Blastococcus saxobsidens DD2: one gene and its partner. The protein of the gene in region 1 interacts with the protein of each later gene in a pairwise test. Links are inferred from orthologs where the notes say so. Each region holds a gene or a part of one and is shown on either strand. Other genes may lie near its edges. The genes, in order: BLASA_RS14160 and BLASA_RS03970.

The links.
Region 2: the proteins of BLASA_RS14160 (region 1) and BLASA_RS03970 interact in binary tests that used the Escherichia coli proteins (3 or more experiments, as listed by UniProt). The link is inferred for Blastococcus saxobsidens DD2 from one-to-one orthologs.

What each region holds. Positions count from the first base shown.
Region 1 is NC_016943.1:2,980,178-2,994,988, reverse strand. What follows is about bases 11,593-14,353. They hold BLASA_RS14160 (diacylglycerol/lipid kinase family protein), read left to right. Parts: upstream 11,593-12,396; coding sequence 12,397-13,311; downstream 13,312-14,353. Other genes in these bases: fabI (enoyl-ACP reductase FabI), read left to right, coding at 14,153-14,353; fabG (beta-ketoacyl-ACP reductase), read left to right, coding at 13,449-14,153; BLASA_RS14165 (asparaginase), read right to left, coding at 11,593-12,136. Outside these bases: BLASA_RS14225 (NAD(P)/FAD-dependent oxidoreductase), read right to left, coding at 1-594; BLASA_RS14220 (ferredoxin), read right to left, coding at 909-1,100; BLASA_RS14215 (cytochrome P450), read right to left, coding at 1,145-2,314; BLASA_RS14210 (FAD-binding monooxygenase), read right to left, coding at 2,566-4,491; BLASA_RS14205 (IclR family transcriptional regulator), read left to right, coding at 4,580-5,320; BLASA_RS14200 (trimeric intracellular cation channel family protein), read right to left, coding at 5,331-5,966; BLASA_RS14195 (LLM class flavin-dependent oxidoreductase), read left to right, coding at 6,141-7,082; BLASA_RS14190 (ATPase), read left to right, coding at 7,123-7,932; BLASA_RS14185 (zinc-ribbon domain-containing protein), read right to left, coding at 8,034-8,243; BLASA_RS14180 (3-deoxy-7-phosphoheptulonate synthase), read left to right, coding at 8,342-9,607; BLASA_RS14175 (PGPGW domain-containing protein), read left to right, coding at 9,694-10,149; BLASA_RS14170 (polysaccharide deacetylase family protein), read right to left, coding at 10,225-11,112; more of BLASA_RS14165, read right to left, coding at 11,168-11,592; more of fabI, read left to right, coding at 14,354-14,811. UniProt on the Escherichia coli protein: In vitro phosphorylates phosphatidylglycerol but not diacylglycerol; the in vivo substrate is unknown.
Region 2 is NC_016943.1:830,066-844,981, reverse strand. What follows is about bases 3,806-6,671. They hold BLASA_RS03970 (citrate synthase), read left to right. Parts: upstream 3,806-4,513; coding sequence 4,514-5,830; downstream 5,831-6,671. Other genes in these bases: BLASA_RS03965 (hypothetical protein), read left to right, coding at 5,983-6,174; BLASA_RS03975 (class II fumarate hydratase), read left to right, coding at 3,806-4,412. Outside these bases: BLASA_RS03995 (DUF4245 domain-containing protein), read right to left, coding at 1-456; glpX (class II fructose-bisphosphatase), read left to right, coding at 600-1,643; BLASA_RS25770 (DUF1707 SHOCT-like domain-containing protein), read right to left, coding at 1,827-2,093; BLASA_RS03980 (hypothetical protein), read right to left, coding at 2,149-2,826; more of BLASA_RS03975, read left to right, coding at 2,997-3,805; BLASA_RS03960 (NlpC/P60 family protein), read left to right, coding at 6,815-8,467; BLASA_RS03955 (hypothetical protein), read right to left, coding at 8,460-9,242; BLASA_RS03950 (hypothetical protein), read right to left, coding at 9,239-9,586; BLASA_RS03945 (hypothetical protein), read right to left, coding at 9,974-11,077; BLASA_RS03940 (hypothetical protein), read right to left, coding at 11,153-11,659; carbon storage regulator CsrA, read right to left, coding at 11,861-12,178; flagellar assembly protein FliW, read right to left, coding at 12,269-12,712; flagellar hook-associated protein FlgL, read right to left, coding at 12,712-13,593; flagellar hook-associated protein FlgK, read right to left, coding at 13,599-14,916.

The DNA of each region.
Region 1 (14,811 bases):
CCCTGCCTGCTCGGCCACGGAACGGACGTGCCCGCCCACCGTCGTCCCGAGTAGGCGGTCGAGCGGGGGAGCCAGGTCGACGACGGTCACGTCCCTGCCCAGGGCGCGCGCGGTGGAGGCGATCTCCATCCCCAGGAAGCCTCCGCCGACGATCAGGACCGAGGAGGCGCGACCGAGGTGGTCGCGCAGCCGCAGGCCGTCGTCGTAGCTGCGCAGCACCCGCTCGGCCTGGTTCGGCGTACCGATGCGCCGGGCGCGCGCGCCGGTGGCGATGACCAGGCCGTCATAGGGGACGGGCCCGGCCGGGGTGAGGACGACGCGGTTGTCCGTGTCCAACCCGGTGGCCGGCGTGCGCAGGTGCAGGTCGACCTCCGCGGACAGGGGCGCCAGGACCACGTCATCGGCGGTCTCGCGCCCGGCGAGGACGCCCTTCGACAGTGGCACCCGGGTGTAGGGCGGGAGGTCCTCGTCGCTGAGCACGGTGATTCGGCCGTCGAAGTCCTCCATCCGCAGCGTCTCCACCGCGGTCAGCGCCGCGATGGAGCCGCCGACGACGACGACGTCCCGCACGGTCCCGGCAGGACCCGGCCGCATGCTCCCGGCAGGACCCGGCCGCATGCTCCCGGCAGGACCCGGCCGCATGCTCCCGGCAGGACCCGGCCGCATGCTCCCGGCAGGACCCGGCCGCATGCTCCCGGCAGGACCCGGCCGCATGCTCCCGGCAGGACCCGGCCGCATGCTCCCGGCAGGACCCGGCCGCATGCTCCCGGCAGGACCCGGCCGCATGCTCCCGGCAGGACCCGGCCGCATGCTCCCGGCAGGACCCGGCCGCATGCTCCCGGCAGGACCCGGCCGCATGCTCCCGGCAGGACCCGGCCGCATGCTCCCGGCAGGACCCGGCCGCATGCTCATGCCTCGACGCGCAGCGCGGCGACCGGGCACACCCGGGCCCCGGCCTCCGCCTTGCGCTCCAGCTCCGGCGGCACCTCCTCGTGGAGGAGCACCACGATCGCCTCGTCGTCGAGGTCGTAGACCTCCGGCGCCGTGTCGGCGCAGAGGCCGTGGCCCTCGCACCGGTCGCGATCAGCGGCGATCCTCATCGGGTTCCTTCCCTTCGTCGGGGCCTGCGCTGCTGCGGTCGAGGTCATGCCGGCACCACGTCGAGGACCGGCAGCTGCTCGATGCTGCGCGTGATGTTGCTGGGGACGCGGATCTCCTCGCCCACGACCAGGCGCTGGACCCGGGTGGCCAGGGCCTCGATCACGGCGTGCGCCTCGAGCCGCGCCAGGCCCTGCCCGGCGCAGCCGTGCGGGCCGTAGCCGAAGGAGAGGTGGTCGACGGGGTTGCGCTCGACCAGGAAGGCGTCCGGGTCCTGGTAGTGGCGCGGGTCGCGGTTGCCGGCACCGAGGAGAAGGGCGACCTGGGAGCCGGCGGGCACGGTGACGCCGTCGATCACGACGTCCTTCGTCACGTGCCGGCCCCAGGCGTGGATGGGCACCCAGTACCGGAGCACCTCGGCGAAGGCGGCCGGCACGAGGGAGGGGTCCTTGCGCACCAGGTCGAACTGGTCGGGGTGTGCCCCGAAGAGGGCGACGATGTTGCCGATGGCGGCGACCGTCGTGTCGACCCCGGCCCCGAGGTACGGGTGGATGATGTGCCCCGCGGTGTTCGGCGGGATGTCGCCGCGGGCCTCGGCGTCGAAGATGCCGCGGCCCACCGAGCCGGGCGCGAGGTCCTCGGCGGTGACGCTCGAGCACCAGGCGTACAGCTCGCCGGCGATGGGGAAGTTCTCGGCGGTCCGCTGGTTCATCGGGCCGATGACCTGCATCGCGGCCTGGCCCCAGCGGAGCATGTTGTCGCGGACCTGGCCGGTGAAGCCGATCAGGTCGGCGACGACCTCGAGCGGGAAGACGCGGGCGAGCGCGTCGATGGCGTCGAAGGAGCCGCGGGCGACCAGCTCGTCGACCAGGGTTGCGGCCTTGGCGTCGATCTGCGTCTTCAGACCCCGCAGGGCCCGGGGGGACAGGTTCTCGGTCAGCGTCGCGCGGAGCTGGGTGTGGACCGGCGGGTCCGAGGCGAGCGAGGTGCCCTGCAGGGCCTCGTTGACCATCGGGTTGAACCCGATCGTCCGCGACGAGAACGTCTCCGGGTCGCCGAGCGCGGTGCGGATGACGTCGTAGCGGGTGAGCGCGTAGACGCCGTTCGCGGGCAGGTGCACGACCCCGCCGAGGTCGCGGAGCTCGGCGTAGGTCGGATACGGGTCGACCAGCACCTCGTCGGCGAAGAGGTCGATCGCAGAAGTCGGGACGGACATGGGCCACCTCGGGGTTCGGACGTCGCTGTCGGCACTGCGGTGGTCGGCTCCTGGCAGCTGCCCGGCCGGACGAACTGCTTCTCGGACCCGATGAGGGTGACGACGCGATGTGCCCGCGGTCACGAACTCACTGTGCACCATGTCATGTCGATTTACAAGGCGTAAATGAAAAGCGCGGGTCCAGAACGGACACCGGCCCGTCGCCCGGGGGACGGCGGGCCGGCTGGCTCCTGCTGGGCTCCGGGACGTCCCTACTGGGCGTCGAGCAGGACGCCGGACAGGAACTCGGCCAGCTCCTCGTGCCCGTCCAGCGGGAGGACGTGGGCGACGTACTGGTCCGGCCGGACGAGAACGATGCAGCCGGCGTTCCGGTCGATCCCGCGCAGGTCGACGACGTCGCAGGTCGTGAGGTCGGGGCAGAAGGCCTTCTCGTAGTCGATCAGGCCGAACCGGCCCTTCCGCGGCAGCAGCACGGGCGGCAGCGTGTCCACCGCCAGGTCGCGGTGACCCTGCTGGAAGACGGCGCGGACGTCGATGACCGAGTCCGGGTCGGCCCCGGCCGGCGTGTACCGCGCGATCGGGGACTTCTCGGACACCAGGAAGTCGCACAGCGCCCGGGCCCGCGAGTCCGGGCTCGCCGGGTCGGCGCGGTCGGCGAAGACGTAGAGCCGCCAGGCGCCGTCGGCCCGGGCCACGTGCCCGAGCTGGACCGGCTTCGCGTCGGCCAGCCGGACGACCGGGGCGGAGTGGAAGCGCATCCCCACGGGGAAACCCTCCGCCAGGTGCTGGAACTCGGCAGAGGCGGTGATCATCGACGGCGCGTAGGTCGTGGCCACGCCCGCGGTGAACCGCCCCTGGGCGGCGAAGTAGCGCTGGAACTCGGCCGGGTCGACGCCGCCGCCCTCTGCCGGCCCGGACTCCTTCGGGGCCGCGCTGAACATCCGGGAGAACTCGCGGTCGAAGTCGATGAGCTCCTGGGCGATTCCCTGGCGTTCGGCGGAGTAGGTGTCGAGCAGCTCGGGGCGGGCGGTTCCGCGCAGGACGGCGCCCAGCTTCCACCCGAGGTTCCAGGCATCGGCCATCGACACGTTCATGCCCTGGCCGGCCTTGGCGCTGTGCGTGTGACAGGCGTCGCCGGCGATGAAGACCCGGGGGACGCGCGTGCCGGTCTCTTCGGCGGGCACGTCGTCGAACTTGTCGCACAGCCGCTGGCCGATCTCGTACACCGACCACCAGCCGACGTCCTTCACCTCGAGGGTGTACGGATGCAGGATCCGGTTCGCGACCGCGGTGAGCTTCTCCGGCGTGACGCTGCGGTTCTCCAGCATGTCCCGGTCCCTGACCGCGTCGAGCTCGAGGTAGACACGCACCAGGTAGCCACCCTCGCGGGGGATGATCAGGATGCTGCCCTGATCCGCCGAGATGGCGGCCTTCAGGCGGATGTCGGGGAAGTCGGTGACGGCCAGGACGTCCATGACGCCCCAGGTCTGGTTGGTCAGGTCGCCGACCAGCTCGCGACCGATCGCCGTCCGGACGCCGCTGCGTGCACCGTCGCAGCCGACGACGTACCTGGCGCGGACCGTGGAGGTCCGTCCCGTCTCCTGGAGGTCCGCCAGGTGCTGCAGCGTGACGGTGACCGGGTACTCGGACCCGCCGCCGGCCTCGACGGCGAGCCCGCTGGCGTGCACGCCGTAGTGCGGCCGCAGCCGGCTGGCCGACCGCTCCATGAAGCCGCGCAGGTAGGCGAGCATCCGCGCCTGGTTGACGATGACGTGCGGCATCTCCGACAGGCCGTCCTCGACGTCCTGGATCCGCCCGGTGCGCGCGATCTTCGACCGGTCCTCCGGGTCGGGCCGCCAGAAGGAGACCTCGTTGACCCAGTAGCCCTCGGCGACGAGCTGGTCGGCCAGCCCGAACGCCTCGAACATCTCCACCGTGCGGCAGGCGACCCCGTCGGCCTGCCCCACCTCGAGCGGCCCGTCCCGGCGGTCGACGACCGCGGTCCTGATGTCGGGGAAGCTGGCCAGCTGGGCGGCCAGGACGAGGCCGGCGGGACCGCACCCGACGATCAGGACGTCGACCTCCTCGGGCAGGTCGTCCGGCCGGTCCGCGACCGAGGGGTGCGGCTGCGCCACGAACGGGTCGCCGGGCCGGTAGCCGTCGAGATAGAACTGCACGTCGTCCGTCCCCTGCCATCCGTGACTGCGGTGCCTCGTGATCCCGACGGTCCCGCATTTCTGCAGGCAGGGGATATGGTTTTCTGCAGTGAAGAACCGACCGGCGTACGCGATCGCCTCCGTCGACTCCGCCCTGCTCCTGGCCAGCCTGCTGCAGCAGGAGGGAGCCATGCGGGTGACCGACGTCGCCGCACGCCTGGAGGTGTCCGTCTCGACGGCCCACCGGCTGCTGGGGATGCTCGTCTACCGCGACTTCGCCGAGCAGCTGCCCGACCGCCGGTACGCCGCCGGGCCGGTGCTGCGGCGCGGGCCGGTGCAGCAGGCGTCGGTCACCCGGCTGCGCGAGGTCGCCCTGCCGCACCTGCACCGGCTGGTCGAGGCGGTGGGGGAGACGGCCAACGTCATGCTCCTGGCCGGCACGGAGGTCCGGTTCGTCGCGACGGTCGAGAGCGATCAGGTGCTGCGGGTGGGCGACCGCACCGGCCGGGCGCTGCCGGCCCATCTCAGCTCGGGCGGCAAGGCGGTGCTCGCCACCCTGGACGATGCGGAGCTCGCCGCCGTCCTGGAGCCCTTGGACGAGGCCGCGGCGGCGCAGCTCGGGCGGGACCTGCGCGCGGTCCGGCGTCGGGGGTTCGCCGTCAACGACCAGGAGACCGAGGCCGGGCTGACCGCCGTCGGGGTCGCCGTGCCGCCCGCCGGTGGATGTCCCGGTGCCGCGCTGTCCCTCGCCGCGCCCACGGCGCGGTACTCCCGCGAGCGACTGCCGGAGTGGACCCGGGCGCTGGCCGCGGCCGCCGGTGCCGTGGCGCGCGACCTGGCGGCCGGCTGATCGGGATCCGTCACGCCTCCTCGGGCGGAGGGCTCCCCGGCGGCGCGGGGGCGTGCACGTCGAAGTGCACCCCCACCATGCGGATGAGGAAGCACAGCGTGGCGGCCCCGATGGTGGCGATCGGTCCCCGCGCATCCAGGAGCTCGACGACGACGACGGCCGTGGCGCCGACGAGCGCCGGGATGGCGTAGAGCCCGCTGGTGAGCACCGACGGGACGCGCCGGATCAGCACGTCGCGGAGGGTGCCGCCGCCCACCGCGGTGAGGACGCCGACGATCACCGCCTGCGCGGGACCGAAGCCGAGGTCGACCGCCTTGAGCGCGCCGGTGACCGCGAACAGGCTCAGCCCGGCGGCATCCAGGACGTTGATCGTCCGGTTGATCCGTTCCAGGTGGGAACCGGCGACGAAGGCGATCAGCCCGCCGGCGGCGGCCACGGCCAGGTAGCGCCCGTCGAGGAAGGTGGCCGGGGGCAGGCTGTCGAGGAAGACGTCCCGGATCGTGCCGCCACCCAGGGCGGTGATCATGCCGAGGGTCACCACCCCGACGATGTCCAGCCGGGTGGCGCGCAGCGCGGTGAGGGCGCCGTTGAGGGCGAACGCGAAGGTGCCGCAGAGGTCGAGGACCAGCAGCGCCGTGGTCTCCATGGGTGTTCCGTCGCTCCGTTCCCCGACCTGCCGGTGTGCCGGCGCCACCCTTTCAGAGCGGGCCACCGCACATCGCGCGGCCGGGACGACACTGGTGGGCGAGACTGTCCGCGTGCGTTCCCCCGAGAGATGCGGCAGCCGATCCGGTCAGCTCCTCACCCACGCGGGACGGCGATGACGCCGACCCTGGCCGCTCTGGTGCTGCCCGACCGGCATCCGGTGTCGAGCTTCCTCGCCGACGTCCAGGAGGCAGAGCGGGCCGGCGTCCGGGCGGTCTGGACCTACGACCACCTCACCTGGCCACTGCTCGCCGACGGCCCCTGGTACGGCGCCGTCCCGCTGCTGGCAGCCGCGGCGATGTGCACGGAGACGGTGCGGCTGGGCACGCAGGTCGCCTCCCCGAACTTCCGGCACCCCGTGCCGTTCGCCAAGGAGCTGGTGACCCTCGACCAGCTCACCGGCGGGCGACTGGAGGTCGGCGTCGGCGCCGGTACGGAGGGCCCGGACGCGCTCGTCCTGGGCGAGGAGCCGTTGTCCCGTGCGGAGCGGGCCGAGCGCTTCGCCGAGTGGCTCGGGCTCCTCGACCAGCTGCTGCGCGAACCGGTGACGACGGTGCAGGGACCGCGGTACACCGCGGTCGACGCCCACCAGCTCCCCGGCTGCGTGCAGCAGCCACGGCTGCCGTTCACCGTCGCCGCCACCGGGCCGCGCGCGCTCCGGCTGGCCGCCCGGTACGGGCAGGGCTGGGTGACCTACGGGCCCTACGGCCCGTCGGTGGCGCCGAAGGAGTGGTTCGCCGCCGTCGCCGACCAGTCGCGGCGGCTGACCGACGCGCTGTCAGCCGAGGGGCGTGCCGCCGACGCAGTCCGGCGCAGCGCGCAGTTCGGCCTGGAGATGCACTGGCCGTTCGAGAGCCGGGAGCGGTACGCGGACACGCTGGGCCGGCTGACCGAGGCCGGGATCGACGAGGTCAGCGTGCACTGGCCGCGGCCCGACGGCCGCGGCGTCCCGGCCGCGGCGCTGTCGACGGTGGTGGACGCGCACGGCTCGGCAGGCCGACGACCGGAGCGCGGGGGCGGAGACCAGCGGCAACCGCTCGGCCGGGTGCTGCGATGAGGACGGCGGACCCGTTCGGCCGCTGGAGGGAGGTTCCCGCATGACGCCGCAGCTGCTGCGCTGGCTGGCCGCACTGCCGCATCGGGCGATCGCCTGCAGCGGCGGGATCGACAGCCTGACCCTCGCCACGGCTGCGCACCGCGCCGGACCGGGCACGACGCTGGTCGTGCACAGCGTCACGCCGGCGGTGCCCGCCGCGGCCACCGCGCGGGTGCTGGAGGCGGCCGCAGCGGAGGAGTGGGACCTGTGCATCGTGCGGTCCCGGGAGTTCGAGGACGGGCGGTACCTCAGCAATCCGCTCGACCGGTGCTTCGTCTGCAAGTCCCACCTCTACGACGCCATGTCCGACCTCGTCGAGGCGGTGGGCGGAACGCACACGCTGCTCAGCGGGGCGAACGTCGACGACCTCGGCGAGTACCGGCCCGGACTGCGCGCCGCGGCCGAGCACGGGGTGCGGCACCCCTACGTCGAGATCGGGGCGGGCAAGGCCGACGTCCGGGCGATGGCCCGCGACCTGGGGCTGGAGCACGCCGACCTCCCGGCGTCCCCCTGCCTGGCCAGCCGGCTCTACACCGGCACGGCGGTGACCGCGGTCCGGCTGCACGCCGTCGAGGTGGGGGAGGCCGTGCTGACCGCGCGGACCGGTGCGGCGGTCGTGCGCTGCCGCCTCCGGGAGGACGACGTGCGGATCGAGGTCGGGGACGGCGACCGCGCCCGGATCACCCCGGACGTCGTCTCCGCGGTGCTGGCCGCCATGCGCGCCGTCGACCCGGGCATCCGCTCCGCGGCGCTCGACCGGGAGCCCTACCGGCCCGGCCGCGCGTTCACCCTGACGCCGGTCCGGCCCTGACCGGCCGGGCGGATCCGACTCTGCCGTCGGAGGCCCCGGAGAGACGGTCAGGTCAGCTGCGCCGGACGCCGGCTCGGGCGCGAACGACGGCTCGGCGCGGGTCAGCCGCCGACCGGGACCGCGGTGCCGCAGATCCCGCAGACCTCCAGCTGCCGTCGCTTCCACCGCAGCACCGGCACGAAGAACACCGAGAACTGCCGGAACTGCCGGATCCGCGTCCACCGCGAGGTGTTGCCGCAGCGCGGGCAGGTGCGGACCTCGCCGGGGCCGAGATCCTTCTGTCTGGTCCCGAAGCCGAAGAGGAAGAACACGCTGCCAGCCTGGCACAGGGCGCCCGCGGCGGCCCCCGCGTGCGGCAGGCTGCTCGTCGGCGTCCCCCTCCCACGGGAGCTGTGGTTGGCTCGGGAAGGTGCAACGACGGAGGAGGCCCCCCATTCCGGCTGACGAGATCCTGGATGTCGCGACGCGGATCGCCGATCAGCTGCTGGCCGTCCAGACGCAGGTCAACGGGCAGATCGATGCCACGCTGGCCCGGCTGCTGCCCGAGGTCCAGCAGCGACTGGGCGTCGAGCCGGCGAACGACGTCGACCTGTCCGACCTGGTCAACGCCCGGATCACCGGCCTGAGCGTCGTCGTCACGCCGGCCGCGGTCGCGACCGTCGTCCGGCTGCCGGCCGCCTCCGCCGCCACCACCCGGGCCGGGCGCCGCGCGGTGACCGCCATCGTCGAGGGCTCCGACGACCGGCTGGTCGTCATCGCCGGGCCCTGCTCCATCCACGACCCGGTCGCCGCGCTCGAGTACGCCCAATTCATCGCCCGCATGCGGGAGCGGCACGGCGATGACCTGGAGATCCTGATGCGGACCTACACCGAGAAGCCGCGGACGGAGGTCGACTGGAAGGGCTTTGCCTACGACCCGTTCCTGGACGGTTCCAGCCGCATCAGCGTCGGGCTGGTGGCGACGCGGATGCTCATGTGCCGCATCACCGCCCTGGGCGTACCCGTGGCGGCCGAGCCGCTGAACGCGCTGACGCCGCAGTACGTCAACGGGCTGGTCACCTACAACGGCGTCGGCGCGCGCAACGTCACCGACCAGACCGCCCGGGAACGGGTGTCCGGCTTCTCCTCGGTCATCGGCTTCAAGAACTCGCCCGAGGGCAGCATCGAGACGGCGATCCAGGCGGTCCGGACGGCCCGGGCGCCGCACGAGTTCCTGGGCGTCGACCACCACGGGGTCAGCGCCCAGCTGTCGACGACCGGCAACGACACGGCCCACGTGATCCTGCGTGGCACCAAGGACGGCCCCAACTACGCCGCGGCCCACATCGCCGACACCAAGCGGCAGCTGTCGGAGCGGGGTCTGCCGGAGGTGATCGTGGTCGACGCCTCCCACGGCAACAGCCAGAAGAACCACCTGCGCCAGATCGACGTCGTGCAGGACCTGGCCGGGCAGGTGGCGGCCGGCGAGCGGGCGATCCGTGGCGTGATGGTGGAGAGCAACCTGGTGGCGGGACGGCAGGACCTGGACCGCCGGGACCCCGGGTCGCTGCACTACGGCAGGAGCGTCACCGACGCCTGTGTCGATCTCCCGACGACCGAGCGGATGCTGGCCGAGCTGGCCGAGGCCAGCCGGATCCGGCGCCGCGCCGGAACGAGGTCTCCGGCGTCCCGGTGACCGCTGCGGTCGGTGCCGCGACGCGCACATGCTCGACGCTCGGACTCCGCTGCATGAAACCCAGTTGTGCGGGGCACAACCGAACGGTGAAGACCGCTGTCGTCGCCGTCCTGGGCGGCCTGCTGACCCTCGCCGGAATCGCCCTACTCGTCCTGCCCGGACCTGGCTTCGTGCTCGTGGCGGCGGGTCTCGCCGTGCTGGCCACCCGCTTCTCCTGGGCCAGGAAGCCGCTGGACTACGCCAAGGACAAGGCCGAGCAGGGCATCGAGGAGGTCGGCAGGAGCCCCTGGCGGGCAGCCGGCGCCGTTCTCGCCGCCCTCGTGCTCGTCGCGCTGGGCATTCTCGCCCTGATCGGCGTGGAGCTGCCGTTCGTCAACGCGTTCAGCGCCGTCGTGCTGATCATCTCCGGCCTGTTCCTCGTCGGCACGGTGGTCTTCGCGCGCCGGCTGGAGCACCAGGAAGAGGAGCGGGCGCACCGCCCCGCCGGGGCACCCCTCGACGGTGGCGGCGCCTACCGCGCCGCCCGGCCCGCCACCGACTGACCGTTCCGACGGCACCCGACGGTCGACGGGTGCCGTCGGCAGGGCCGGACCGGTCCGGCTGGCCCGCGCGGCTGATCACCGCCTCGCGGGGCGGGGGAAGCGGCTGAGGAAGTCGTCGGCGATCTCGTCGAACGTGGCCCAGCGGACGCCGTCGTGCCCGTTGATGTGCTCGATCAGCCGCTCGAGCATCAGCAGCACCTGCGGGCGTCCGGAGACGTCGGGATGGATGGTCATCGTGAAGGCCGCGTAGTCCAGCTCGCGGTGCACCCAGTCGAACTGGTCGCGCCACATCTGCTCGATGTCCCGCGGGTTGACGAAGCCGTGGCTGTTCGGGCTGGACTTGATGAACATCATCGGCGGCAGGTCGTCGAGGTACCAGTTGGCCGGGATCTCGACCAGGTCGGTCTCGTCCCCGCGGACCAGCGGCTTCATCCAGCTGTCCGCAGGCTGCGCGTAGTCTATCTTCGTCCACGAGTCGCCCACCCGGACGTAGTACGGCTCGAAGTCCCGGTGCATGAGCGAGTGGTCGTACGTGATGCCGCGCTCGAGCAGCAGTTCGTTCGTGACGCCGCTGAACTCCCACCAGGGGGCGACGTAGCCGGTGGGGCGCCGCCCGGTCCTCGTCCCGATGATCTCGATGCAGCGGTCGAGCACGGCCTGCTCCTGCTCCCGGCTCATCGCGATCGGGTTCTCGTGGCTGTAGCCGTGCACGCCGATCTCGTGGCCCGCCGCGACGCAGGCGTCGAACTGCACCGGGAACGTCTCGATCGAGTGCCCCGGCCAGAAGAACGTCTGGGTCAGGCCGTTGCGCTGGAACAGCTCGAGGAGTCGGGGAACGCCGACCTCGCCGGCGAACACGCCTCGGGAGATGTCGTCCGGGGAATCCTCCCCGCCGTACGAACCGAGCCAGCCGCCGACCGCGTCGATGTCGACGCCGAAGGCCACGAGGATCTCCTTGCTCATCGTTCCGGTCCCTTCCGGTGATGGGCCGCGTGCCCGGGCCGGGTGCGGCGAGGCATCAGAGAGCGAGTTGCTGGGTCAGCGCGCGCCGCGGATCCTCCGGCGCGACGGCGAGGGCCGCAGCCAGGAGCAGCCGGCCCTGCCACGGGCTGAGGTCGGCGGCGAAGACGGCTCCGCCCCGCGCCAGACGGGCACCCCCTGCGGCGTAGAGGGGGACGACCGGACCCGACGGCACCCGCGAGCAGACGAGCACCGGGACGCCGTCGGAGACGAGCTGCTCCACCGTCTCGGAGATCGCCGGGGGGACGTTGCCGGCGCCGAACGCCTCGAGCACCAGACCGGCGGCGCCGCAGGCCACCGCGGCGCGCAGGAGGCCGGCGTCCGCCCCCAGGTAACAGGCGATGACGTCGACGCGGGGCAGGTCGGCGGCCAGGTCGAGGGGCAGGGCGGCCGGGCGCACCGGCCGGGTCAGCGGCAGCACCGAGTCGCCGGCCAGCCGGAGCACCGGCCCTCGCCCGGGCGCTCCGAAGGCTCCGCTGCGGAGGGTGTCGATCTTGCGCACCCCGCGGGCGGCGAAGGCGACGCCGTCGAAGCAGAGCAGGGCGCCGAGACCACGGGCGGACGGGGAGGCGGCGACGCGCAGCGCATCGGCGAGGTTGGCCGGACCGTCCGGGGCCGGGGCGTCGAACGGGCGCTGCGCCCCGGTGAAGACGATCGGGCGCGGATCGTCGTGCACGAGGTCGGTGAAGAACGCGGTCTCCTCCATGGTGTCCGTGCCCTGCGTGACGACGACGCCGTCCACCCCCTCGGCCAGACACCGGCGGGCCTCGGCCACCAGTTCCCGCAGGTCCGTCGTCGTGAACGCGAAGCTGCCGACGGTGCCCAGGTCGCTCGTCGTCACGGTGAGTCCGGGAAGCGGTCCGGCTGCGGCGAACAGCTCTGCGGCGGGCGTGGCAGCCGCGAGGCCGCCCGGCCCCTGCCGGCTGGCGATGGTTCCTCCCGTGGCCAGCAGGTGGACCCGTCCCACGCCTGCTCCTTCCCGGCCGCGCACGGCCATGAGCTGATGTGCGGCCCACCTTCCTCTGCCCGCCTCCGGTCGGCGACCGCACGGTGCCGGCGCGCTCGGCAGGTTGGTCCGGCGGACGCCGTGCCGCAGGTGGCCGATGCCCCGATGCAGGGGGCGGTGGCCCCGGTCGGGTGACAGAGGTGTTCGCTGCGGGGCGTTTCGGGCAGTGAGGGGCCGGCTCGTGGCGTTCCGACGGTTCCCGACGACAGGCAGGAGGCGCTGTGCGCGACACCCCCGCTCTGCTGCTGGTCGTGAACCGCGCGGCGGGCACGGCGCAGGACGACGCGGTCGAGGCGGCGCTGACCGAGCTGCGCACGGGCGCCGACGTGGTCGTGGCCGCGACCGGGAGCGCCACCGAGCTCGACGACGTCCTGAAGAGCAACGACGGCCGCCGGATCGTCGCCCTGGGCGGCGACGGGTCGGTGCACGCCGTGGTGGCGGCCCTGGACCGCCTGGGCCTGCTGGCCCCGCACGAGCCGATCGGGATCATCGCCTGCGGCACCGGCAACGACCTGGCCCGCTCCCTCGGGTTGCCGCTGGATCCGGTGGAGGGCGCCGCGGCGGTCCTCGCGGGAACCGCGCGCCGGATCGACCTGCTCCGCGACGACGCCGGCGGCATCGTCGTCAACGCCGTCCACGCCGGCGTCGGGGCCGAGGCCGCCGCCGAGGCGGTCCGCCTGAAGGGGCGGTTGGGTGCGGCGGCGTATCCCCTCGGTGCCGCGATCGCCGGGCTGTCGGGTTCGGGCTGGAACCTCCGCGTGGAGATCGACGGTCGCATCGCGACCTCGGGGGAGTGGGCGGCCGACGGCAGCTGCGCCGTCCTCATGCTCGGCGTCTGCAACGGCCGCACCATCGGCGGTGGGTCGGCGCTGGCTCCGGACGCCGAGCCCGACGACGGACTGCTCGACGTCGTCGTCAGCACCGCGACCGGGCCGGCGGCCCGGGTCGCGTTCGGGGCGGCGCTGGCGACCGGCCGGCACGCCGACCGGCCCGACGTCCTGGTGGCGCGGGGCCGGGAGGTCCGGATCTCGGGCGCCGCGGTCGCCGTCGACGCGGACGGAGAGCTGGGCGAGATGGGGGGCGCGCGCACGTGGCGGGTCGAGCCCGCCGCCTGGTCGGTGCTCGTTCCCGGGTAGCAGGCGCGCGTGCGGGCCGTCTTGGTCCGCCGGGACGCCCGGTCGCGAACTGCGGCCGTACCGGCCGGTAGGGGGTGTGACCTGCGGCCACGGGTTAGGTTCGACGGGAACAGTGGTCGTCGGCAGGGGAGTGGCGCGTGGGTAGGTCGGTGCTGGTGACCGGCGGTAACCGGGGGATCGGCCTGGCCATCGCCCGGGCCTTCCAGGAACAGGGCGACTCCGTGGCGGTGACGCACCGCGGCAGCGGCGCACCCGACGGGCTGTTCGGCGTGCAGTGCGACGTCACCAGCACCGACGACGTCGACCGCGCGTTCGGCGAGATCGAGGAGCACCACGGCCCGGTCGAGGTGCTGGTCAGCAACGCCGGGATCACCCGCGACGGGCTCTTGATGCGGATGAGGGACGAGGACTTCACCGACGTCGTCGACGCCAACCTCACCGCCGCGTACCGGGTGGCGAAGCGTGCGACCGCGAAGATGGTGCGGGCCCGCTCCGGCCGGATGATCTTCGTGTCCTCGGTCGTCGGTCTGCTGGGCTCGGCCGGCCAGACGAACTACGCGGCGAGCAAGGCCGGGCTCGTCGGCCTGGCGCGGTCGATCGCGCGCGAGCTGGGCAGCCGGAACATCACCGCGAACGTGGTGGCGCCCGGGTTCGTGACCACGGACATGACCGCGGAGCTGCCGGAGGCCCGGCAGAAGGAGATCCTGGGGCAGGTGCCGCTGGGGCGGTACGCCTCGGCGGAGGAGATCGCCGGCGTCGCTCGCTTCCTGGCCAGCGACGCGGCCGGCTACATCACCGGGGCGGTCGTCCCGGTCGACGGCGGACTGGGGATGGGGCACTGATGAGCGGCGGCATTCTGGAGGGCAAGAAGGTCCTCGTGACGGGCGTGCTGACCGAGGCGTCGATCGCCTTCGCGACGGCACGGCTGGCCCAGGAGCAGGGCGCCACCCTCGTGCTCTCCAACTTCGGCCGCGCCCTCTCGCTGTGCCAGCGGATCGCCAAGCGGCTGCCGCAGGAGACCGCCGTCGTCGAGCTCGACGTCACGAACACCGAGCACCTGGCGACGCTGGCCGACCGGCTGCGCGAGCAGGGCTTCGACCGCCTCGACGGCGTCGTCCACTCCATCGGCTTCGCACCGCAGGAGGCCATGGGCGAGGGCTTCCCGGAGGTCGCCTGGGAGCACGCCGCGACGGCCTTCCAGGTGTCGGCGTGGTCGTACGCCTCGCTCACGCAGGCCTGCCGTCCGCTGCTGGCGAACCCGTCCTCGGTGGTCGGGCTGACCTTCGACGCCTCCGTGGCCTGGCCGGTCTACGGCTGGATGGGTGCGGCGAAGGCGGCGCTGGAGTCCACGTCCCGCTACGTGGCCCGCGAGCTCGGGCCGGACGGCGTGCGGTCCAACATCGTCGCCGCCGGCCCGCTGCGCAGCATGGCCATGAAGTCCATCCCCGGCAGCAAGCAGTTCGAGGAGGCCTGGGAGGGCCGCGCCCCGCTCGGCTGGTC
Region 2 (14,916 bases), 2.1 Mb from region 1 along the record:
CGCGCCGTCGAGCACCCCCCGCACGGCCTCGGCGTCGGAGTCGTCGCTGACCACGAACCCGGCATAGGCCCCGGAGGGGGTCACGTAGCCGATCTGCACCGTCACCGGCTCGCCCTCGCCGGCGTTCCCCGCATCGGTGCGCACACTCGTCGGCCGGTACTCCTCGTCGAGGTCGGGCACCAGGAGGGGGTAGTCGGCCCGCAGGTCGGCCAGCCGGAGCGTGTTCGCCAGGTCGATCTCGCGCACCGGGTCCTCCGGATTGTGCAGGAAGGCCTGCCAGCCGACGACCAGCAGGCAGATCACCACCAGCGGCAGCAGGGACCGGATCATGTTCGCCGCGCTCATCCGGTTGGCCCGCTCCACCGCGGACGCCGGCGGGGGCGGCACCTGCTCCTCGGGCGCGACCACATCCTCGGGGACGTGGGGACGCTGGCTCGTCGGGCCGATTCCGGTCATGCCCCTAGGATCGCAGGAGAGCTCTCCCACACCGCCGCCCAGCGTCCGTGCGGCCTCCCACCGGCGCAGATGCGCCGGGAGTGGCCGGGGCCAGGCGTCGCCACCACCCGGTGGTCCAACCAGGAGGTCCTGTGTCGCTGCCCCTGCCCGATGGTCCCGTCCCCACGTCCGGCTCCGGCCGCGGCTTCAGTGCCGACCGTCCCGCTCCTGACCGCAACCTGGCCCTCGAGCTGGTGCGGGTCACCGAGGCCGCCGCGATGGCTGCCGGGCGCTGGGTCGGTCGTGGTGACAAGAACGGCGGTGACGGCGCGGCGGTCGACGCCATGCGCGCCCTCATCGGCACGGTGAGCATGAAGGGCGTCGTCGTCATCGGCGAGGGCGAGAAGGACGAAGCCCCGATGCTCTACAACGGCGAGCAGGTGGGTGACGGCAACGGCCCGGAGTGCGACGTCGCGGTCGACCCGATCGACGGCACCACCCTGATGGCCAAGGGCATGCCCAACGCCATCGCCGTCATGGCCGTCGCCGAGCGGGGCGCCATGTACGACCCGTCGGCCGTCTTCTACATGGAGAAGCTGGCCACCGGTCCGGCGGCGGCCGACGTCGTCGACATCACCGCGCCGGTCGCGGAGAACATCCGCCGCATCGCCAAGGCGAAGAAGAGCTCCGTCGGCGACGTCACCGTCTGCATCCTCGACCGGCCCCGCCACGAGCAGCTGGTCCAGGAGGTCCGCGAGGCCGGCGCCCGGATCAGGTTCATCACCGACGGCGACGTGGCCGGCGCGATCGCCGCCGCGCGCGAGGGCACCGGCGTCGACCTGCTGCTGGGCATCGGCGGCACGCCGGAGGGGATCATCACCGCCTGCGCGCTCAAGTGCATGGGCGGGGCGCTGCAGGGCCGGCTGTGGCCCAAGGACGACGAGGAGCGGCAGAAGGCCCTCGACGCCGGGCACGACCTGGACCGGGTGCTGCACATCGACGACCTGGTGCGCGGCGACGTCTTCTTCGTGGCCACCGGCATCACCGACGGCGAACTGCTGCGCGGCGTGCGCTACAGCGCCGGCGGGTGCACGACGCAGTCGTTGGTCATGCGCTCCCGGTCGGGCACCATCCGCTCGATCGACAGCCTGCACTCGCTGGAGAAGCTGCGCGCCTACTCCGCGGTCCCGTTCGACCGGGAAGGCTAGTCAGCGCTCGGCCAGGCGGTCCGGCAACGCCCGCCACCGGCTCGCCGACTCCCCCCGGCGCGAGGCTGCGCAGCCGGAGGTCCCCGAACACCGTCTTCGCGTGGACGACGACCAGCGGGGTGCCCGCCAGGCGCTGGACCGGCGCGAGGTCGACCCGCCGGTCACCGAACACGGTCCGGCCGATCAGCTCCGCGTCGACTCCTTCGGCCACGACCACGTCGACGGTGCCGAACACGACGCTGAGGTGCAGGTCGATCCGCTCAGCGTGCGTGCGCAACCCGCGCGGGTCCAGCCGGATGTCGCGTAGGCGGCCTCGGCGCGCCCGCCGAACTCGTCCAGGTCGATCCGGCCCTCGCCGACGGCCGTCTGCAGCTGCGCGACGACCGCTTCGCGGTCGGCGCCCGAGGCCCGCACGGCGAGGCTGGGTGGGGTGGCGTCGTGCTCGCTCACGGACGCCGACGGTAGTCCAGTGACGGTGTGCACGGGAGCGCTCCGGCGCCCTCGCTCACTCCAGCTCGGTGCACGCCATCACCGTGAAGGACTTCACCCGTCCGCCGCAGGTGCTGCCGTACTCCTCGTAGTCCGACAGCGGCGGGGAGTCGTACATCAGGTCGTCGCAGGACTGCAGGTCGCCCTCGAAGCAGGCCCCGGCGTAGGCGTTCAGCGTCTCGTCCGGCCCGAGACCGGTCGGCTCCACCGGGGGGAACTGCTCGACGGCCTCGCCGGGCATGCCGCCGTACCAGCCGCCCATCCCCTCCTCGCCCAGCATGCCGCCGAGCATCGCGTCCATCGACTCCTGGCCGCCCTCGACCATGCCCTCGCGGACGCCCTCGGTGATGCCCGGAGCCAGCTCCTCGCCCATCGCCCGGCCGATGTCCTCGGCAGTGCCGATGAACACCGCGCTCACCAGGAAGGTGGCGGCCACGGCGCCGGCGGCGACCCCGGCCAGCGCCGCACCGGCGACGGCCCGACGGGTACGTCCGGTGACTCCGGCGGGTGCACCCGCTGGGGTCGGGGCGACCGGGCCGGCCGGCTGCCAGGAGGGCGTCGACGTCGCCCAGTCGGGCACCGGCTGCGTACCGGGCGCCGGCCACGCCGTCCCGGGGGCCGGCCAGCTCGGCGGGGTATCCCCGTGCGCGGTCGGCGACGGACCCGGCCCGGGCGTCGTGGGCTGCTGGGACATGGGGCGCTCCTCGGGGCTCGCGCCGTACCGACGCTGTGACGACGGGCGCCTCGGGCGCCCCGACGTCGTGATCGGCGGCCCGCACCGAGGGCGGCACCGACGGGTCGCCCCGGGAGTGTCTAGGGTCCCGTGCGGAGCACTGTCACCATCCACACCACCGGGAGCACAGCGTGGCCCAGCAGAACGGCGCAGCGCAGGACGGCGGGGACTTCCGCATCGAGCACGACTCCATGGGAGAGGTCCGCGTCCCCTCCTGGGCCAAGTGGCGGGCGCAGACCCAGCGCGCCGTCGAGAACTTCCCCATCTCCGGCACCCCGATCGAACGCGAGCTGATCGGCGCGCTGGCCGCCATCAAGGGGGCGGCCGCGGCCGTCAACGCCGATCTCGGCGTCCTCGACCGCGAGATCGCGGGCGCGGTCACCGAGGCCGCCGGCAGCGTGGCAAGGGGCGACTGGGACGACCACTTCCCGATCGACGTCTTCCAGACCGGATCGGGGACCTCGAGCAACATGAACACCAACGAGGTCATCGCCACCCTGGCCACCGAGGCCCTCGGCAAGCCGGTGCACCCGAACGACCACGTCAACGCCTCCCAGTCGTCCAACGACGTCTTCCCCTCGGCGATCCACATCGCCGCCACCCGGGCCGTCGTCGCCACGCTGGTGCCGGCGCTGCAGCACCTGGAGGCCGCCCTGCAGCGGAAGGCCGAGGAGTTCGCGGAGGTCGTGAAGAGCGGCCGCACCCACCTGATGGACGCCACCCCGGTCACCCTGGGCCAGGAGTTCGGCGGCTACGCCGCGGCGGTGCGGTACGGCGTCGAGCGGCTCCAGGCGTCCCTGCCCCGCATCGGCGAACTGCCGCTCGGCGGCACCGCGGTCGGTACCGGCATCAACACCCCGCCCGGCTTCGCCGCCGCGATCATCGAGAAGCTCGCGACGCAGATGGAGCTGCCGCTGTCGGAGGCGCGCGACCACTTCGAGGCGCAGAGCTCCCGCGACTCACTCGTGGAAGCCTCGGGCCAGCTGAAGACCATCGCGGTCGGGCTGATCAAGATCGCCAACGACCTGCGGTGGATGGGCTCGGGCCCTCGCACCGGGCTGGGCGAGATCCAGCTGCCCGACCTGCAGCCGGGCAGCTCGATCATGCCGGGCAAGGTCAACCCGGTGATCCCGGAGGCGGTCATCCAGGTCGGCGCCCAGGTGATCGGCAACGACGCGGCGGTCACCTACGCCGGCACCACCGGCGTCTTCGAGCTCAACGTGACGCTGCCGCTGATGGCCCGCAACGTGCTGGAGTCGATCCGGCTGCTCGCCAACGTCAGCCGGCTGCTGGCCGACCGCTGCGTCGACGGCATCGTCGCCAACGTCGAGCAGTGCCGCGAGTACGCGGAGTCCTCCCCCTCGATCGTGACGCCGCTGAACAAGTACATCGGCTACGAGGAGGCGGCCAAGGTCGCCAAGCAGTCGCTGGCCGAGCAGAAGACGATCCGCCAGGTCGTGGTGGAGCGTGGCTACGTCGAGCAGGGCAAGCTCACCGAGCAGCAGCTCGACGAGGCGCTCGACGTGCTCTCGATGACCCACCCGTGAGCCATCGGCGTGGCGGGGCGGACGGCAAACAGGGCTCCGCCTCGCCACGCCGCGCGACGTCGGGCCGCGATCCGGGCGCGGGGGCGCTAGCGTCGCTCCTGATGACTGAGACACAGAGCGCCGCCGCAGCCGGCTCCGCCGACGTGGCCCTGCGCTACCCCGGTGGAGAACTGCCCCTGCCGCTCAAGCGCGGCACCGAGGGCGCCGACGGCCTCGACACCAGCAAGCTGCTGGCGACGACCGGCAAGGTCGCGCTGGACATCGGCTTCGTGAACACCGCGTCGTGCACCTCGGCGATCACCTACATCGACGGTGACGCCGGGATCCTGCGCTACCGCGGCTACCCGATCGACCAGCTCGCGGGCAAGGCCGGCTTCCTCGAGGTCAGCTACCTGCTGATCTACGGCGAGCTGCCGACCGCCAGCCAGCTCGGCGAGTTCGACCAGCGGATCCGGCGGCACACCCTGCTGCACGAGGACCTCAAGCAGTTCTTCAACGGCTTCCCGCGCGACGCGCACCCGATGCCGGTGCTCTCCTCGGCCGTCAGCGCGCTGTCGACCTTCTACCAGGACTCGCTGGACCCCTTCGACGAGGAGCAGGTCGAGATCTCGACCCTGCGCCTGCTGGCCAAGCTGCCCACCATCGCGGCCTACGCCTACAAGAAGTCGGTCGGCCAGCCGTTCCTGTACCCGGACAACTCCTGCGGGCTGGTCGAGAACTTCCTGCGGATGACCTTCGGCTTCCCGGCCGAGCCCTACGAGCAGGACCCGGACCTGGTCAAGGCGCTGGACATGCTCTTCGTCCTGCACGCCGACCACGAGCAGAACTGCTCGACGTCGACCGTCCGGCTGGTCGGCTCCTCGCACGCCAACCTGTTCGCGTCGGTCTCGGCGGGCATCAACGCGCTGTTCGGGCCGCTGCACGGCGGGGCCAACCAGTCGGTGCTGGAGATGCTCGATGCCATCAAGGCCGACGGCGGGGACATCCCGCGCTTCGTCGAGCGGGTGAAGAACAAGGAGCCCGGCGTCAAGCTCATGGGCTTCGGGCACCGGGTGTACAAGAACTACGACCCGCGCGCAGCCATCGTGAAGTCGACGGCGGACACCGTGCTGGACAAGCTGGGCGGCAACAACGAGCTGCTCGACCTCGCGCGCCAGCTCGAGGAGATCGCGCTGCAGGACGACTTCTTCGTCGAGCGCAAGCTCTACCCGAACGTCGACTTCTACACCGGGCTGATCTACCAGGCGATGGGCTTCCCGACGCGGATGTTCACCGTGCTGTTCGCCCTCGGCCGGCTGCCCGGCTGGATCGCGCAGTGGCGGGAGATGATCGCCGACCCGACCACGAAGATCGGGCGTCCCCGGCAGCTCTACACCGGCGCGACCGAACGGGACTTCGTCCCGCTCGACGCGCGCTGAGGAGGGACCCCGTCCTCCCACCGCTCGCACGCTCGGGGCGGTGCCCTGGACGGGGCCGCCGGGCCGGGTGATCCTCCGGGGTCACCCGGCCCGTTGCGTCCCCGGGCGCGGTCCCTACGGTGGGTGTGCCCCCGTACCCGAGAGGACCCCGCATGGCCGAGCCCCCCGGCGAGGACGTCCTCGTCCTGCCGCCCATGCCCCTGGCCACCGGTCAGCTGCTGGAGCCGGAGGGCGACGGTCCCCCCGTCCGGATCACCAAGCTGGAGTTCGTCATCTCCACCGAGGACGGCGACGAGCTGCGGATCCCGCTCGTGCACCGGCACGGCGCCTGGTGGGCGCCCTGACCGGCCGTCCGCGCCGGGGGTGATCCCCGGCCCGCGCGGCCGGTGCTGAGGGCCGGACGACGGCCGCCCCGCACTTCCCCCGAGGTTCACCCCACTCCGAACGGGGGATCCGTCCGATCCCATTCTTCAAGCACTCCCGACGGCGTGTCGATGGATGTGTGCGAGCTCCTGACCCCTTCGGCCCCAGGAGCCCCATCCGTACCGACGACGACGCCCGGGGGACGCCGTGCCTGCATCGCGTACGCCCACGCGTGCCGCCACCCCCCGCAGGGCGGCCACCCGTTCGGCGCCGGCCCGTGCCGCCACCGGGCGCTCGGCGCCTCGCCGGTCCCCGGCGCACAGCTCGGGCCGTCCGCCCCTGACTCCGGCGGATGCCCAGGCCCTGCGTGAAGCCCTGGCCCTGCGCGAGGCCCTGGCCGTGCGTCCCGGCGTCACCGCCGAGCAGCTGGCTGCCGCCCGTGCGGCCGTGGCCGCCCGTGCCGGTGCCGAGCGCACTCCCCGGAGCGCCGGTACGCGCCCCGCGACCAGCGCGCGCGGGACGGCCGGCTCACGCGGCACGACCCGGGCTCGCACCGCGGCGCGTCGGGCCCCGAGCCGTTCCCGGTCCAGCGATCGCCCCCGCACCCGCTGGTCGACCCGCTTGGGCGTCGTCGCCACCAACGCCCTCCTGCTACCTGCCGTCCTGGTGCTCGTGCTCCCCGGCGCCACCGCGCCCCAGGGCGCCGGTCCGTCGCTGGACCCGACCGCGCTGGCGCTCACCGCCCGCAGCTCCCTCCTCGAGCAGGCTGACCGCTACCACCTGCTGGCCCAGGTCGCCGACCAGCGGCGCACCGAACTCGCGGACGCGCTCGCCGCGGAGCAGACCGCCCGCGACGCACTCGCCGCGCAACAGCTCTCCGTGGGCACCGGCGCGGCGGCGCTCTACCGGGCGACCGCGGCCGCCCGCTACCCGGTGCTCGGGCTGGACACCGACCAGCCGGGCGCCACGTCGGGCGTCCTGTACGCCCAGTCGCTGGCCGACCGGGCCGACCGGGATCTGCAGGGCACCGTGGTCCGGGCCGAGCGCGGCGCCCTCCGGCTGGAGGCCGCCGGACTCCGCGTCTCCGACGCCCGCGCCGCGCTGGCCACGGCGGAGCGGCGCGCGGGCGACGTGCTCCGGACCGTCCGCGCGAAGGTGGCGGACCTGCCCACCGAGATCTCCGGCCGCCTCGCCGGCCTGGCCGCCATCCCGGCGGCCGGAGCGCAACAGCAGCGCAACACGGCCGCGACGCAGCGCTGGCAGGACTACCTGGGACGGCTGGCCGCCGCCGGGATCGAGCCACCTCCCGCGGGCGCTGTCGCCGACCCGGAGCAGCTGCCGGCCGGCATGTCCCCCGCGCTCGATGCCGACGGGCGGCCGATCCCCGGCGTGGCGTGGGCCGTCGTCGGGAACGCGCCGGTCACCGTCCTGCCCGCCGAGACCGTGGCCGCGGTGAGCAACGCGCTGTCCCAGCTCGGCAAGCCCTACGTCGCCGGCACCACCGGGCCGGAGACCTACGACTGCGGCGGGTTCGCCGCCGGCACCTGGCTGCTCGCCGGGTACGCGCTGCCCGCCACCCCCGAGGAGCAGTGGGCGACGGGTGCCGCCGTACCGGTCCGCGACCTCCAGGTGGGCGATCTCGTCTTCTCGCCCAGCCGGCGGGACGTCGGCATCAACCTCGGTGCGGGCGACGTCATCGGCGCGTCCGCCGCGACCTACCAGGTGGGCGTCCGGTCGCTGGCCGCCGACGCCGTCGCCGTGCGGGTCCCCCTCGGGGCCTCCGCCGAGGCCAACCCGGCCCTGCCCACCACCGCGGTCACCGGCGCCTGCGGCGCCCCCCTGCCCGAGCCGGGCCCGGTGCGCCCGGAGTGGGGCGGCTGGGCCAACGGCCACATCCCCGCCCAGGCACTGTGCAAGCTGGCGGTCGCGGGCCACGCGCTGCGCTGCGACGCCGCTGCCTCCTACGCCCGGCTGGACGCGGCCTACGCCGCGGAGTTCGGCACCCCGCTGCGGATCACCGACTCCTACCGGTCCTTCGGCGGCCAGGTGGCGGCGTACTACCGCAAGCCGGCACTGGCCGCCGTGCCCGGCACGTCCAACCACGGCTGGGCGCTGGCGATCGACCTCGGCGGTGGCGTCAACGTCGCCGGCAGCCCGCAGTGGACCTGGATGGCGGCCAACGCCGCGCGCTTCGGGTTCGTGCAGCCCGACTGGGCCGGACCCGGCGGCGAGAAGCCCGAGCCGTGGCACTGGGAGTACGGCTACATCAGCTGAGAGCGGAGCTGATCCAGGGCAGGTCGACGACGCGGTGCCACGGCAGCGTCACGCTCGCCTCGCTGGCCTGACCGGCCAGCCGGCGGGCCACCCCGGGACCGGCGCAGGCGACCGGCCGGTGCGGCGTCACGACCACGTGCATGTCGGGCAACGACAGCCCGGCGGCGGTGATGCGGTGCAGCATCAGGTCGGGCGCGACCAGCGCCGACGACGCGAGGACCGGCGCCCTGGGGTGCGACCACAGCGCCAGCGGCCCCTCCACGCGCAGTTCCAGGGGCACGTCGTGGGCCCGCCCGGTCGCCGCGGAGCGGGTCCGGTGCAGCTCGACGGTCCGGGCGGACGGGGACGGCTCCCACGGGACGGCGATCTCACCGCGCACGACGACCACGGCCCAGCCGACCGCGGTCTGCGCGGCGTCGCACCAGTCGAGGACGGCGATGCCGGTGCCCGCTGCGGCGGCGTCGGTGACCGGACGCCGGGCCACCCAGCTGCGCAGGGCGGCGGCGATGCCGGCCGCCGTGGCCGGTACGCCGGCGCGGCTCATGTCGTCGGCGAGGTCGGTGAGCGGAACACGCAGGGTGTGCTCGTCCTCCTCGACGTGCAGCGCGGTGCCCGCGCCGGGGCGACGGACCAGCGACAGGTGCAGCCCGGGCGCGGCGAGCCGGGGCAGCAACTCGGCGGCGACCTCGTGCAGGTCGGCGACGTCGATCGCGGCGGCCCGGCGACGGTGGAAGAGCCGGCCCGACGGTGCGGTGCCGAAGAGGGTGGTGGTCATCGGGAGCCCCCCACGCCGAGCAGGGTCGGCAGCGGGGCGGGCAGGCCCGGAAGGGTGTGGACGGCGGCCAGCTCGGCCGGGCTGAGCCGGACCGGGAGCACGTCGTCGTCCCAGCCGGTCGCCAGGCGGACCCGGGCGGTCGACGCCGGCCAGACCGCCTCACGAGCGGCGGCCACGTGCAGTTCGGTGAGCACGTCCTCGAGGTGGACGGCGGTCACCGGGTGCATCGAGCGGTCCTCCAGAGCGGCCCGCACCGTCGTGGCCAGCAGCTCGCGGGCGGGTGCGTCGAGCCAGTGCGGCACGAGCGTCGGGGATCCGGCGTCGCCGGCCGGGAGTGCGGTCACCGGGCGACCCCCCGGTACCACGGTCCGGTGGCCTGCCCTGCCCGGTGGGCGTGGCGGCGGATGCTCGGACGTGGCGTCACGTGGTGGATATCGGCAGGCCCGGATCGCGATCGACCCCTCACCGGCCTCTTTTCCGGGATCGGCCCGCAATCCGCGCGTGTCCGCTCCTGGTGCGGGCGTCGCGCCCCACGCGCCACCGGACCGGAGGCGGGCGCGCGGACGGCCGGGAACGGCGTGGTTCCGCACGCTCCCGGACGGGACGACGAGCGGCACCGCGCCGATCCCGGCGAGCGGCTCCGTGGCGACAGGTCAGCCCGTGCGGCAGCGCACCACCGCAGGAGCGGGGGGAAGACCGCACGAGTGAAGGACCGGAGGCTGCCCGCCCCGCTACTCGGCGAGTTCGGCCAGCCGGTGCTTGAGCGCCTTCTCGACCCGGTCGGCGTAGACGTTCATGTTCCGCACCGAGGTGTTGAGGTCGCTCGAGAGCTGGGTCTTGGTCTGCCCACCCCAGGTGGTCAGGTACCAGGTGGCCCAGCCCAGCACGTTGGGCTGACCGGCGCGCTGGTCGGGCCGCGCGGCCGGGTCCGGGGCGCAGGCCGCGGTGAGCGCGTGGGAGAGCAGGGTCTGCTCCGCCTCCCCCATGATCTCGTCGGGCGCCTCGGAGGAGTCCGGCAGGAGGATCTCGGTGGCATCGGGCGCGCCGTCGAGCGACTGCAGGTTGCGCAGGCCGTTGAGCGTGGCCACCGTCTGGGAGTTGCGGCGCAACGTGGCGACGCTCTGGCCCATGTAGGCGGCCAGCTCCTTCTCGGAGGGCCGGCGCTGATACTCGGCCATGAAGGCGGCGATCGCCTTCTGCTGCTTGTGCTCGGTGTCCGCGGCGGTGCGGCCGTGGGCGTTGCGACCCAGGTCGTGCACCCACTTGGACAGCTGGGTGGCCAGGAAGGCGCCGAACGGGACCGACTTGGTCTCGTCGTACTGCGCCACGGCCTTGAGGACCCACTCGAAGACCTGCTGGCCGAGGTCGTCGGGGTCGGGAAGGTGCAGCCGGATCGTGCTCATGTTGCGCTGCAGCCGCTTGAGGCTGACCGGCCCGTAATGCCGGCAGAGGTCGGCGAGGAACTCCGGCGGCAGGTCCCGCGGGGCCCGCCGGCGGACGCCGGTCTCGGCGCGCAGCCCCACGGTCGTGATCCCCTGGCCGGTGCACCACGCCTTGACCCAGTCCGCGAGCACGGCCGCCGAGCCGCACGCACCGTCCACCCGGTAGAGGCCGTCACCCTGGTCGTAGCTGACGGTCACGCCGTCAGGCAGCACCCGGCGGAACTCGTCGAGCGGGAGTTCCCGGTCGACCCGGAAGTGCACCCGGTCGCGGGGGGTGATGGGCGCCAGCGCCCATCCCTCGGCTTCGGGAAGCCCGCCGAACACCAGGGGCTCCCGGCTGCGGATCCGGTCGTCGGGGGTCGGAGGGGTCGGGGACGGAATGCGGTCGGGCATCGGTACTCCTGGGGGCACTACGGGGAAGAAGGGGTGCCGAAAGGGCCGGCGCCGGCGTACCACTCGCCGACGCCGTCAGGCCGGGATGCGCTCCCCGGGACCGGGCAGCCGGGGGGACGGGACGGGCCAGGCCGGCGCCGGGGAGCCGGGCAGCGTGTCCAGGAGGTCGGCCGTCAGGGCATCGGCCCGGGCGGCGCCCGCGGCGGCGTGCTCCAGCAGCGCGGTGGCCGCGGCGCGCTCGGCACCGCTGGGCTCGGCCGTGTAGACCGGCATGTGGTCGTAGAGCGAGGTGAAGATCGCCGACACGAACGCGTAGGCGGCCTGCGCCTGCGGCGAGAACTTGGCGACGGCCGTGCGCGGACCGAGGTCGACGCCGACGGTCACCCGGACCACGCGGTCGTCCTTGCTCAGCCCCGTGACGGCGACGACCACGTCGTCGTGCTCGGCGGCCAGCGCCGCCAGCGCCGCGAGGCACTTGCGGGTCGCGCCGCGGCGCGGCCGCAGCTGCACGTGGACCACCACGGACTCCGGCTCGTCGGCCTGGTCGCCGGCCACCGAAGCGGTGAATGCGTTGCGTGCCATCTTGATCGCCCCCTGTCACTTGCTTGGGGAGAAATCTGCCGCATGCACCCAGCGAACGTGGAACACAACTCGCTGTGTCCGACGCAGTTGTCGGGGGAAAGGTTCGGCAATAGTTGCCCGTGTCGTGGCCGCCTCGAGCGTCGCGGCCGTCAGATTGGCACGGTCTGCCGAGCACCACCCCGGTGCCGCCGTGGAGTTCTGTCAGTCCACTGGGCGCGCCGCCTGCACGGCGTCGTCCTCGGGAGCTCCCGGCCCCTCGACGCCGGCTCCGACGGCCTCGGCCTCGGACAGTGCCGTGGGCGCGAACGCCGCGAGGGCCCCGAGCGTGTCGGCGGTGACCTGCGCGGCGAGGAGGTTGGCCTCCGCGATCTGCCGGTAGACCTCCTCGCGGTGGATGGCGACCTCGCGGGGAGCCTTGAAGCCCAGCCGGACGGTACCGCCGCGGACCTCGACGACATGGATCTCGATGTCGTCGCCGATGCGGATCGTCTCGCCGACGCTGCGGGTGAGTGTGAGCACGGGTACCCCTCCATGGGTGTGTGATGGCCGTCCTGGCGTGCCCACCGCGAGGCGGGCGCTGGCAGCCGCGTACCGACGCGGCCCCTGAGGTTATCGGCGCAGGCGCCGCCGAAGAGGAAGGGTTCCGTCGCTCTGGACGACCTGCCGGGCGCGGCCCGTCGCGGATGCGACGACGACCGGGGCGCGCAGGTTGGCCGTCGCCTCGGCGACGTCGCCGTCGGGCACGCTGACCAGGCAGAACACCCGCGCGTCGGCCACGTCGCCCAGCCCGAGCTCCACCCGGACCGCGGCCGGCACCACGGGCGCGTACTCCGGGAAGAACTCCCGGGCCGGCACCGCGAGGAACCGCGGGCCGTCGACGGCGACCGACTGCAGCCAGAACAGCAGCCCGGCGGTGTCCCCGGCGACCAGGACGTAGTCGTGGTGACGGCGGAACCCCGGCAGCGGCTCGGCGAACGACAGCACCTGGACCGGGGGCGGAGCCGGTGCCGTCGTCGTCGGGTCCACCGCGGGACTGTCGGCGAGGACGGTCATCAGCGCAGGTAGTCCATCAGCGTCGGCGAGATGGCCTTCGCCGTCGCCTGCAGCGCCGCCTGGTAGCCGACCTGCTGCATCTGCAGCCGCATGATCGTGTTCGGCAGGTCCACGTTCTCGACCTCGCCGAGCCGGGTCTCCAGGGACAGTGCGAGGTCGGTGTTGATCTGCTGCTCCCGCTCGACCCGGGCCGCCCGGGCACCGACGTCGGCGACCCCGCCGAGCATCCGCTTCATCGCCGCGTCCAGGTCCACCAGCCCCTGGTCGAGGGAGGCGGGGTCGGTGACGAGGTCATCGGCGATCCGGGCGACCACGGCGAACAGGTCGGCACCGGCCGGCCCGAAGGCCTCCGGACCGGTCAGGTCCACGCGGACCTCCTCGGTGAACGAGACGCGCCGCAGGACGTCGGCCCCCCCGATGCCCTGGAAGGTGCCGGCATCGCTGTACGCCGTGGTGCCGGTGGTCACCCCACCGAAGATGGGGCGCCCCTGGACGGTCGTGTTGGCCAGGCCGAGCAGGCTCTCCCGCAGCGACGCGACCTCCGTGGCCAGCGCCCGCCGGCTGGCCTCGGACGAGTTGCCGGTGCTCGCGCCCTGCACGGTGAGGTCGCGGACCCGCCGGGTGACCTCGAGCATGTTCTGCAGCGTGGAGTCGGTGATCGACAGCCAGCTGTCGGCGTCGGAGATGTTGCGGCCGAACTGCTCGACGGCAGCCTGCTCCGACCGGGTCTGCATCGCCTTGTTCGTGCCGGTCGGCGAGTCGGACGGCGCGTTGATGAGCTTGCCCGAGGTGAGCTGCTGCTGCAGCTTGCCGAAGGCGTCGAGGTTGCGGTTGAGGCCCTGCAGACTCGTGAGGGCGACCGCCTTCTGCGTGATGCGCACTCAGATCACAGCCCCACGCGGCCGGTGCGGTTGATCAGGACGTCGAGCATCTCGTCGATCGCCGTGACCAGCCGCCCCGCGGCCGAGTACGCGTGCTGGAAGGACAGCATGTTGGTCATCTCCTCGTCGAGGTTGACCCCGGCCACGGACTCCCGGGCGGCGTCCACCTGCCCGGTGATGACCGACTGGATGCCGAGGTTGCGCTGCGAGACCGCCGACTGGACACCCAGCTCGACGATCATCTTGCGGTAGGCCGCGTCCGGCGAGGTCACACCGTTGCCCAGCTGGGACAGCTTGTCGGCGTTGCCGCGGTCGAGGTTCGGGGTACCGGGGCCGACGGACGATGCCGCGATCTTCTGCGGGTCGGTGAGGGCCACGGTGATGGACGACGCCGTCAGCGGCCCGCCCGAGGAGCCGATCAGCGCGCCGCCCGGCAGGCCGTCGAGGTCGTAGCCCTCGGCGTGCGCGGTGTTCAGCGCGGTGGCCAGCGACGAGGCGACGCCGTCGAGCTCGGCCCGGTAGGTGGGAAGGACCGAGTTCAACGCATGCAGCTGCCCTCCGGCGGTGCCGCCGACAGTGACCGGGAGCCCTCCGGTGGCGGTCACGACGCGCAGCGGGTCGCCGGCGGTGCCGGTGGGGTCGATCGTGCCCTGGACCGCGAGCTTCGACGCGGCCCCGCCGGAGACGAGCGTGACGCTGCCGACGACCACGTCGACGACGCCACCGTCCCGCGGCCGCACCGACACACCCACCTGGTCGGCGAGCTTCATGACCAGCAGGTCGCGCTGGTCGGTGAGGTCGTTGGCCGGCAGACCGCTCTGCGAGGCGCGCAGGATCGCGGTGTTCAGGCGGGCGATCGTCTCGGCTGCCGCGTTGACGTCGTCGACGAGGACGCCGAGGTTCTCGCGGGTCTGCTGCCACTGTCCGTCCAGCTGCGCGCTGCTGAAGTGCAGGCCGCCGACGAGCGTCTCGAGCCGCTTGAGCACCTGCCCGCGGGCGGCCGGGTCCTCCGGCCTGTTGGCCACGTCCTGCCAGCCGCGCCACATGTCGGCCATGAGGTTCTGCAGGCCGGTGGTACCGGGCTCGCGGAACGCCTGCTCGACCAGCTCGAAGGCGTCGGTCTCGGCGGTCAGCTGCGCGCTGTTGGCGTGCTCGGTGTGTCCGCGGCCCTCGAGGAACGTGTCGCGGATCCGCGTCACCTCGTCGGCGTTGACGCCGCCACCGATACCGCTGCTCGTGGAGTAGAACGCCGGGACGGCGCCGCCACCGATGGCCCGCATGTCGACGCGCTGGCGGGAGTACCCGTCGGTGTTGACGTTCGAG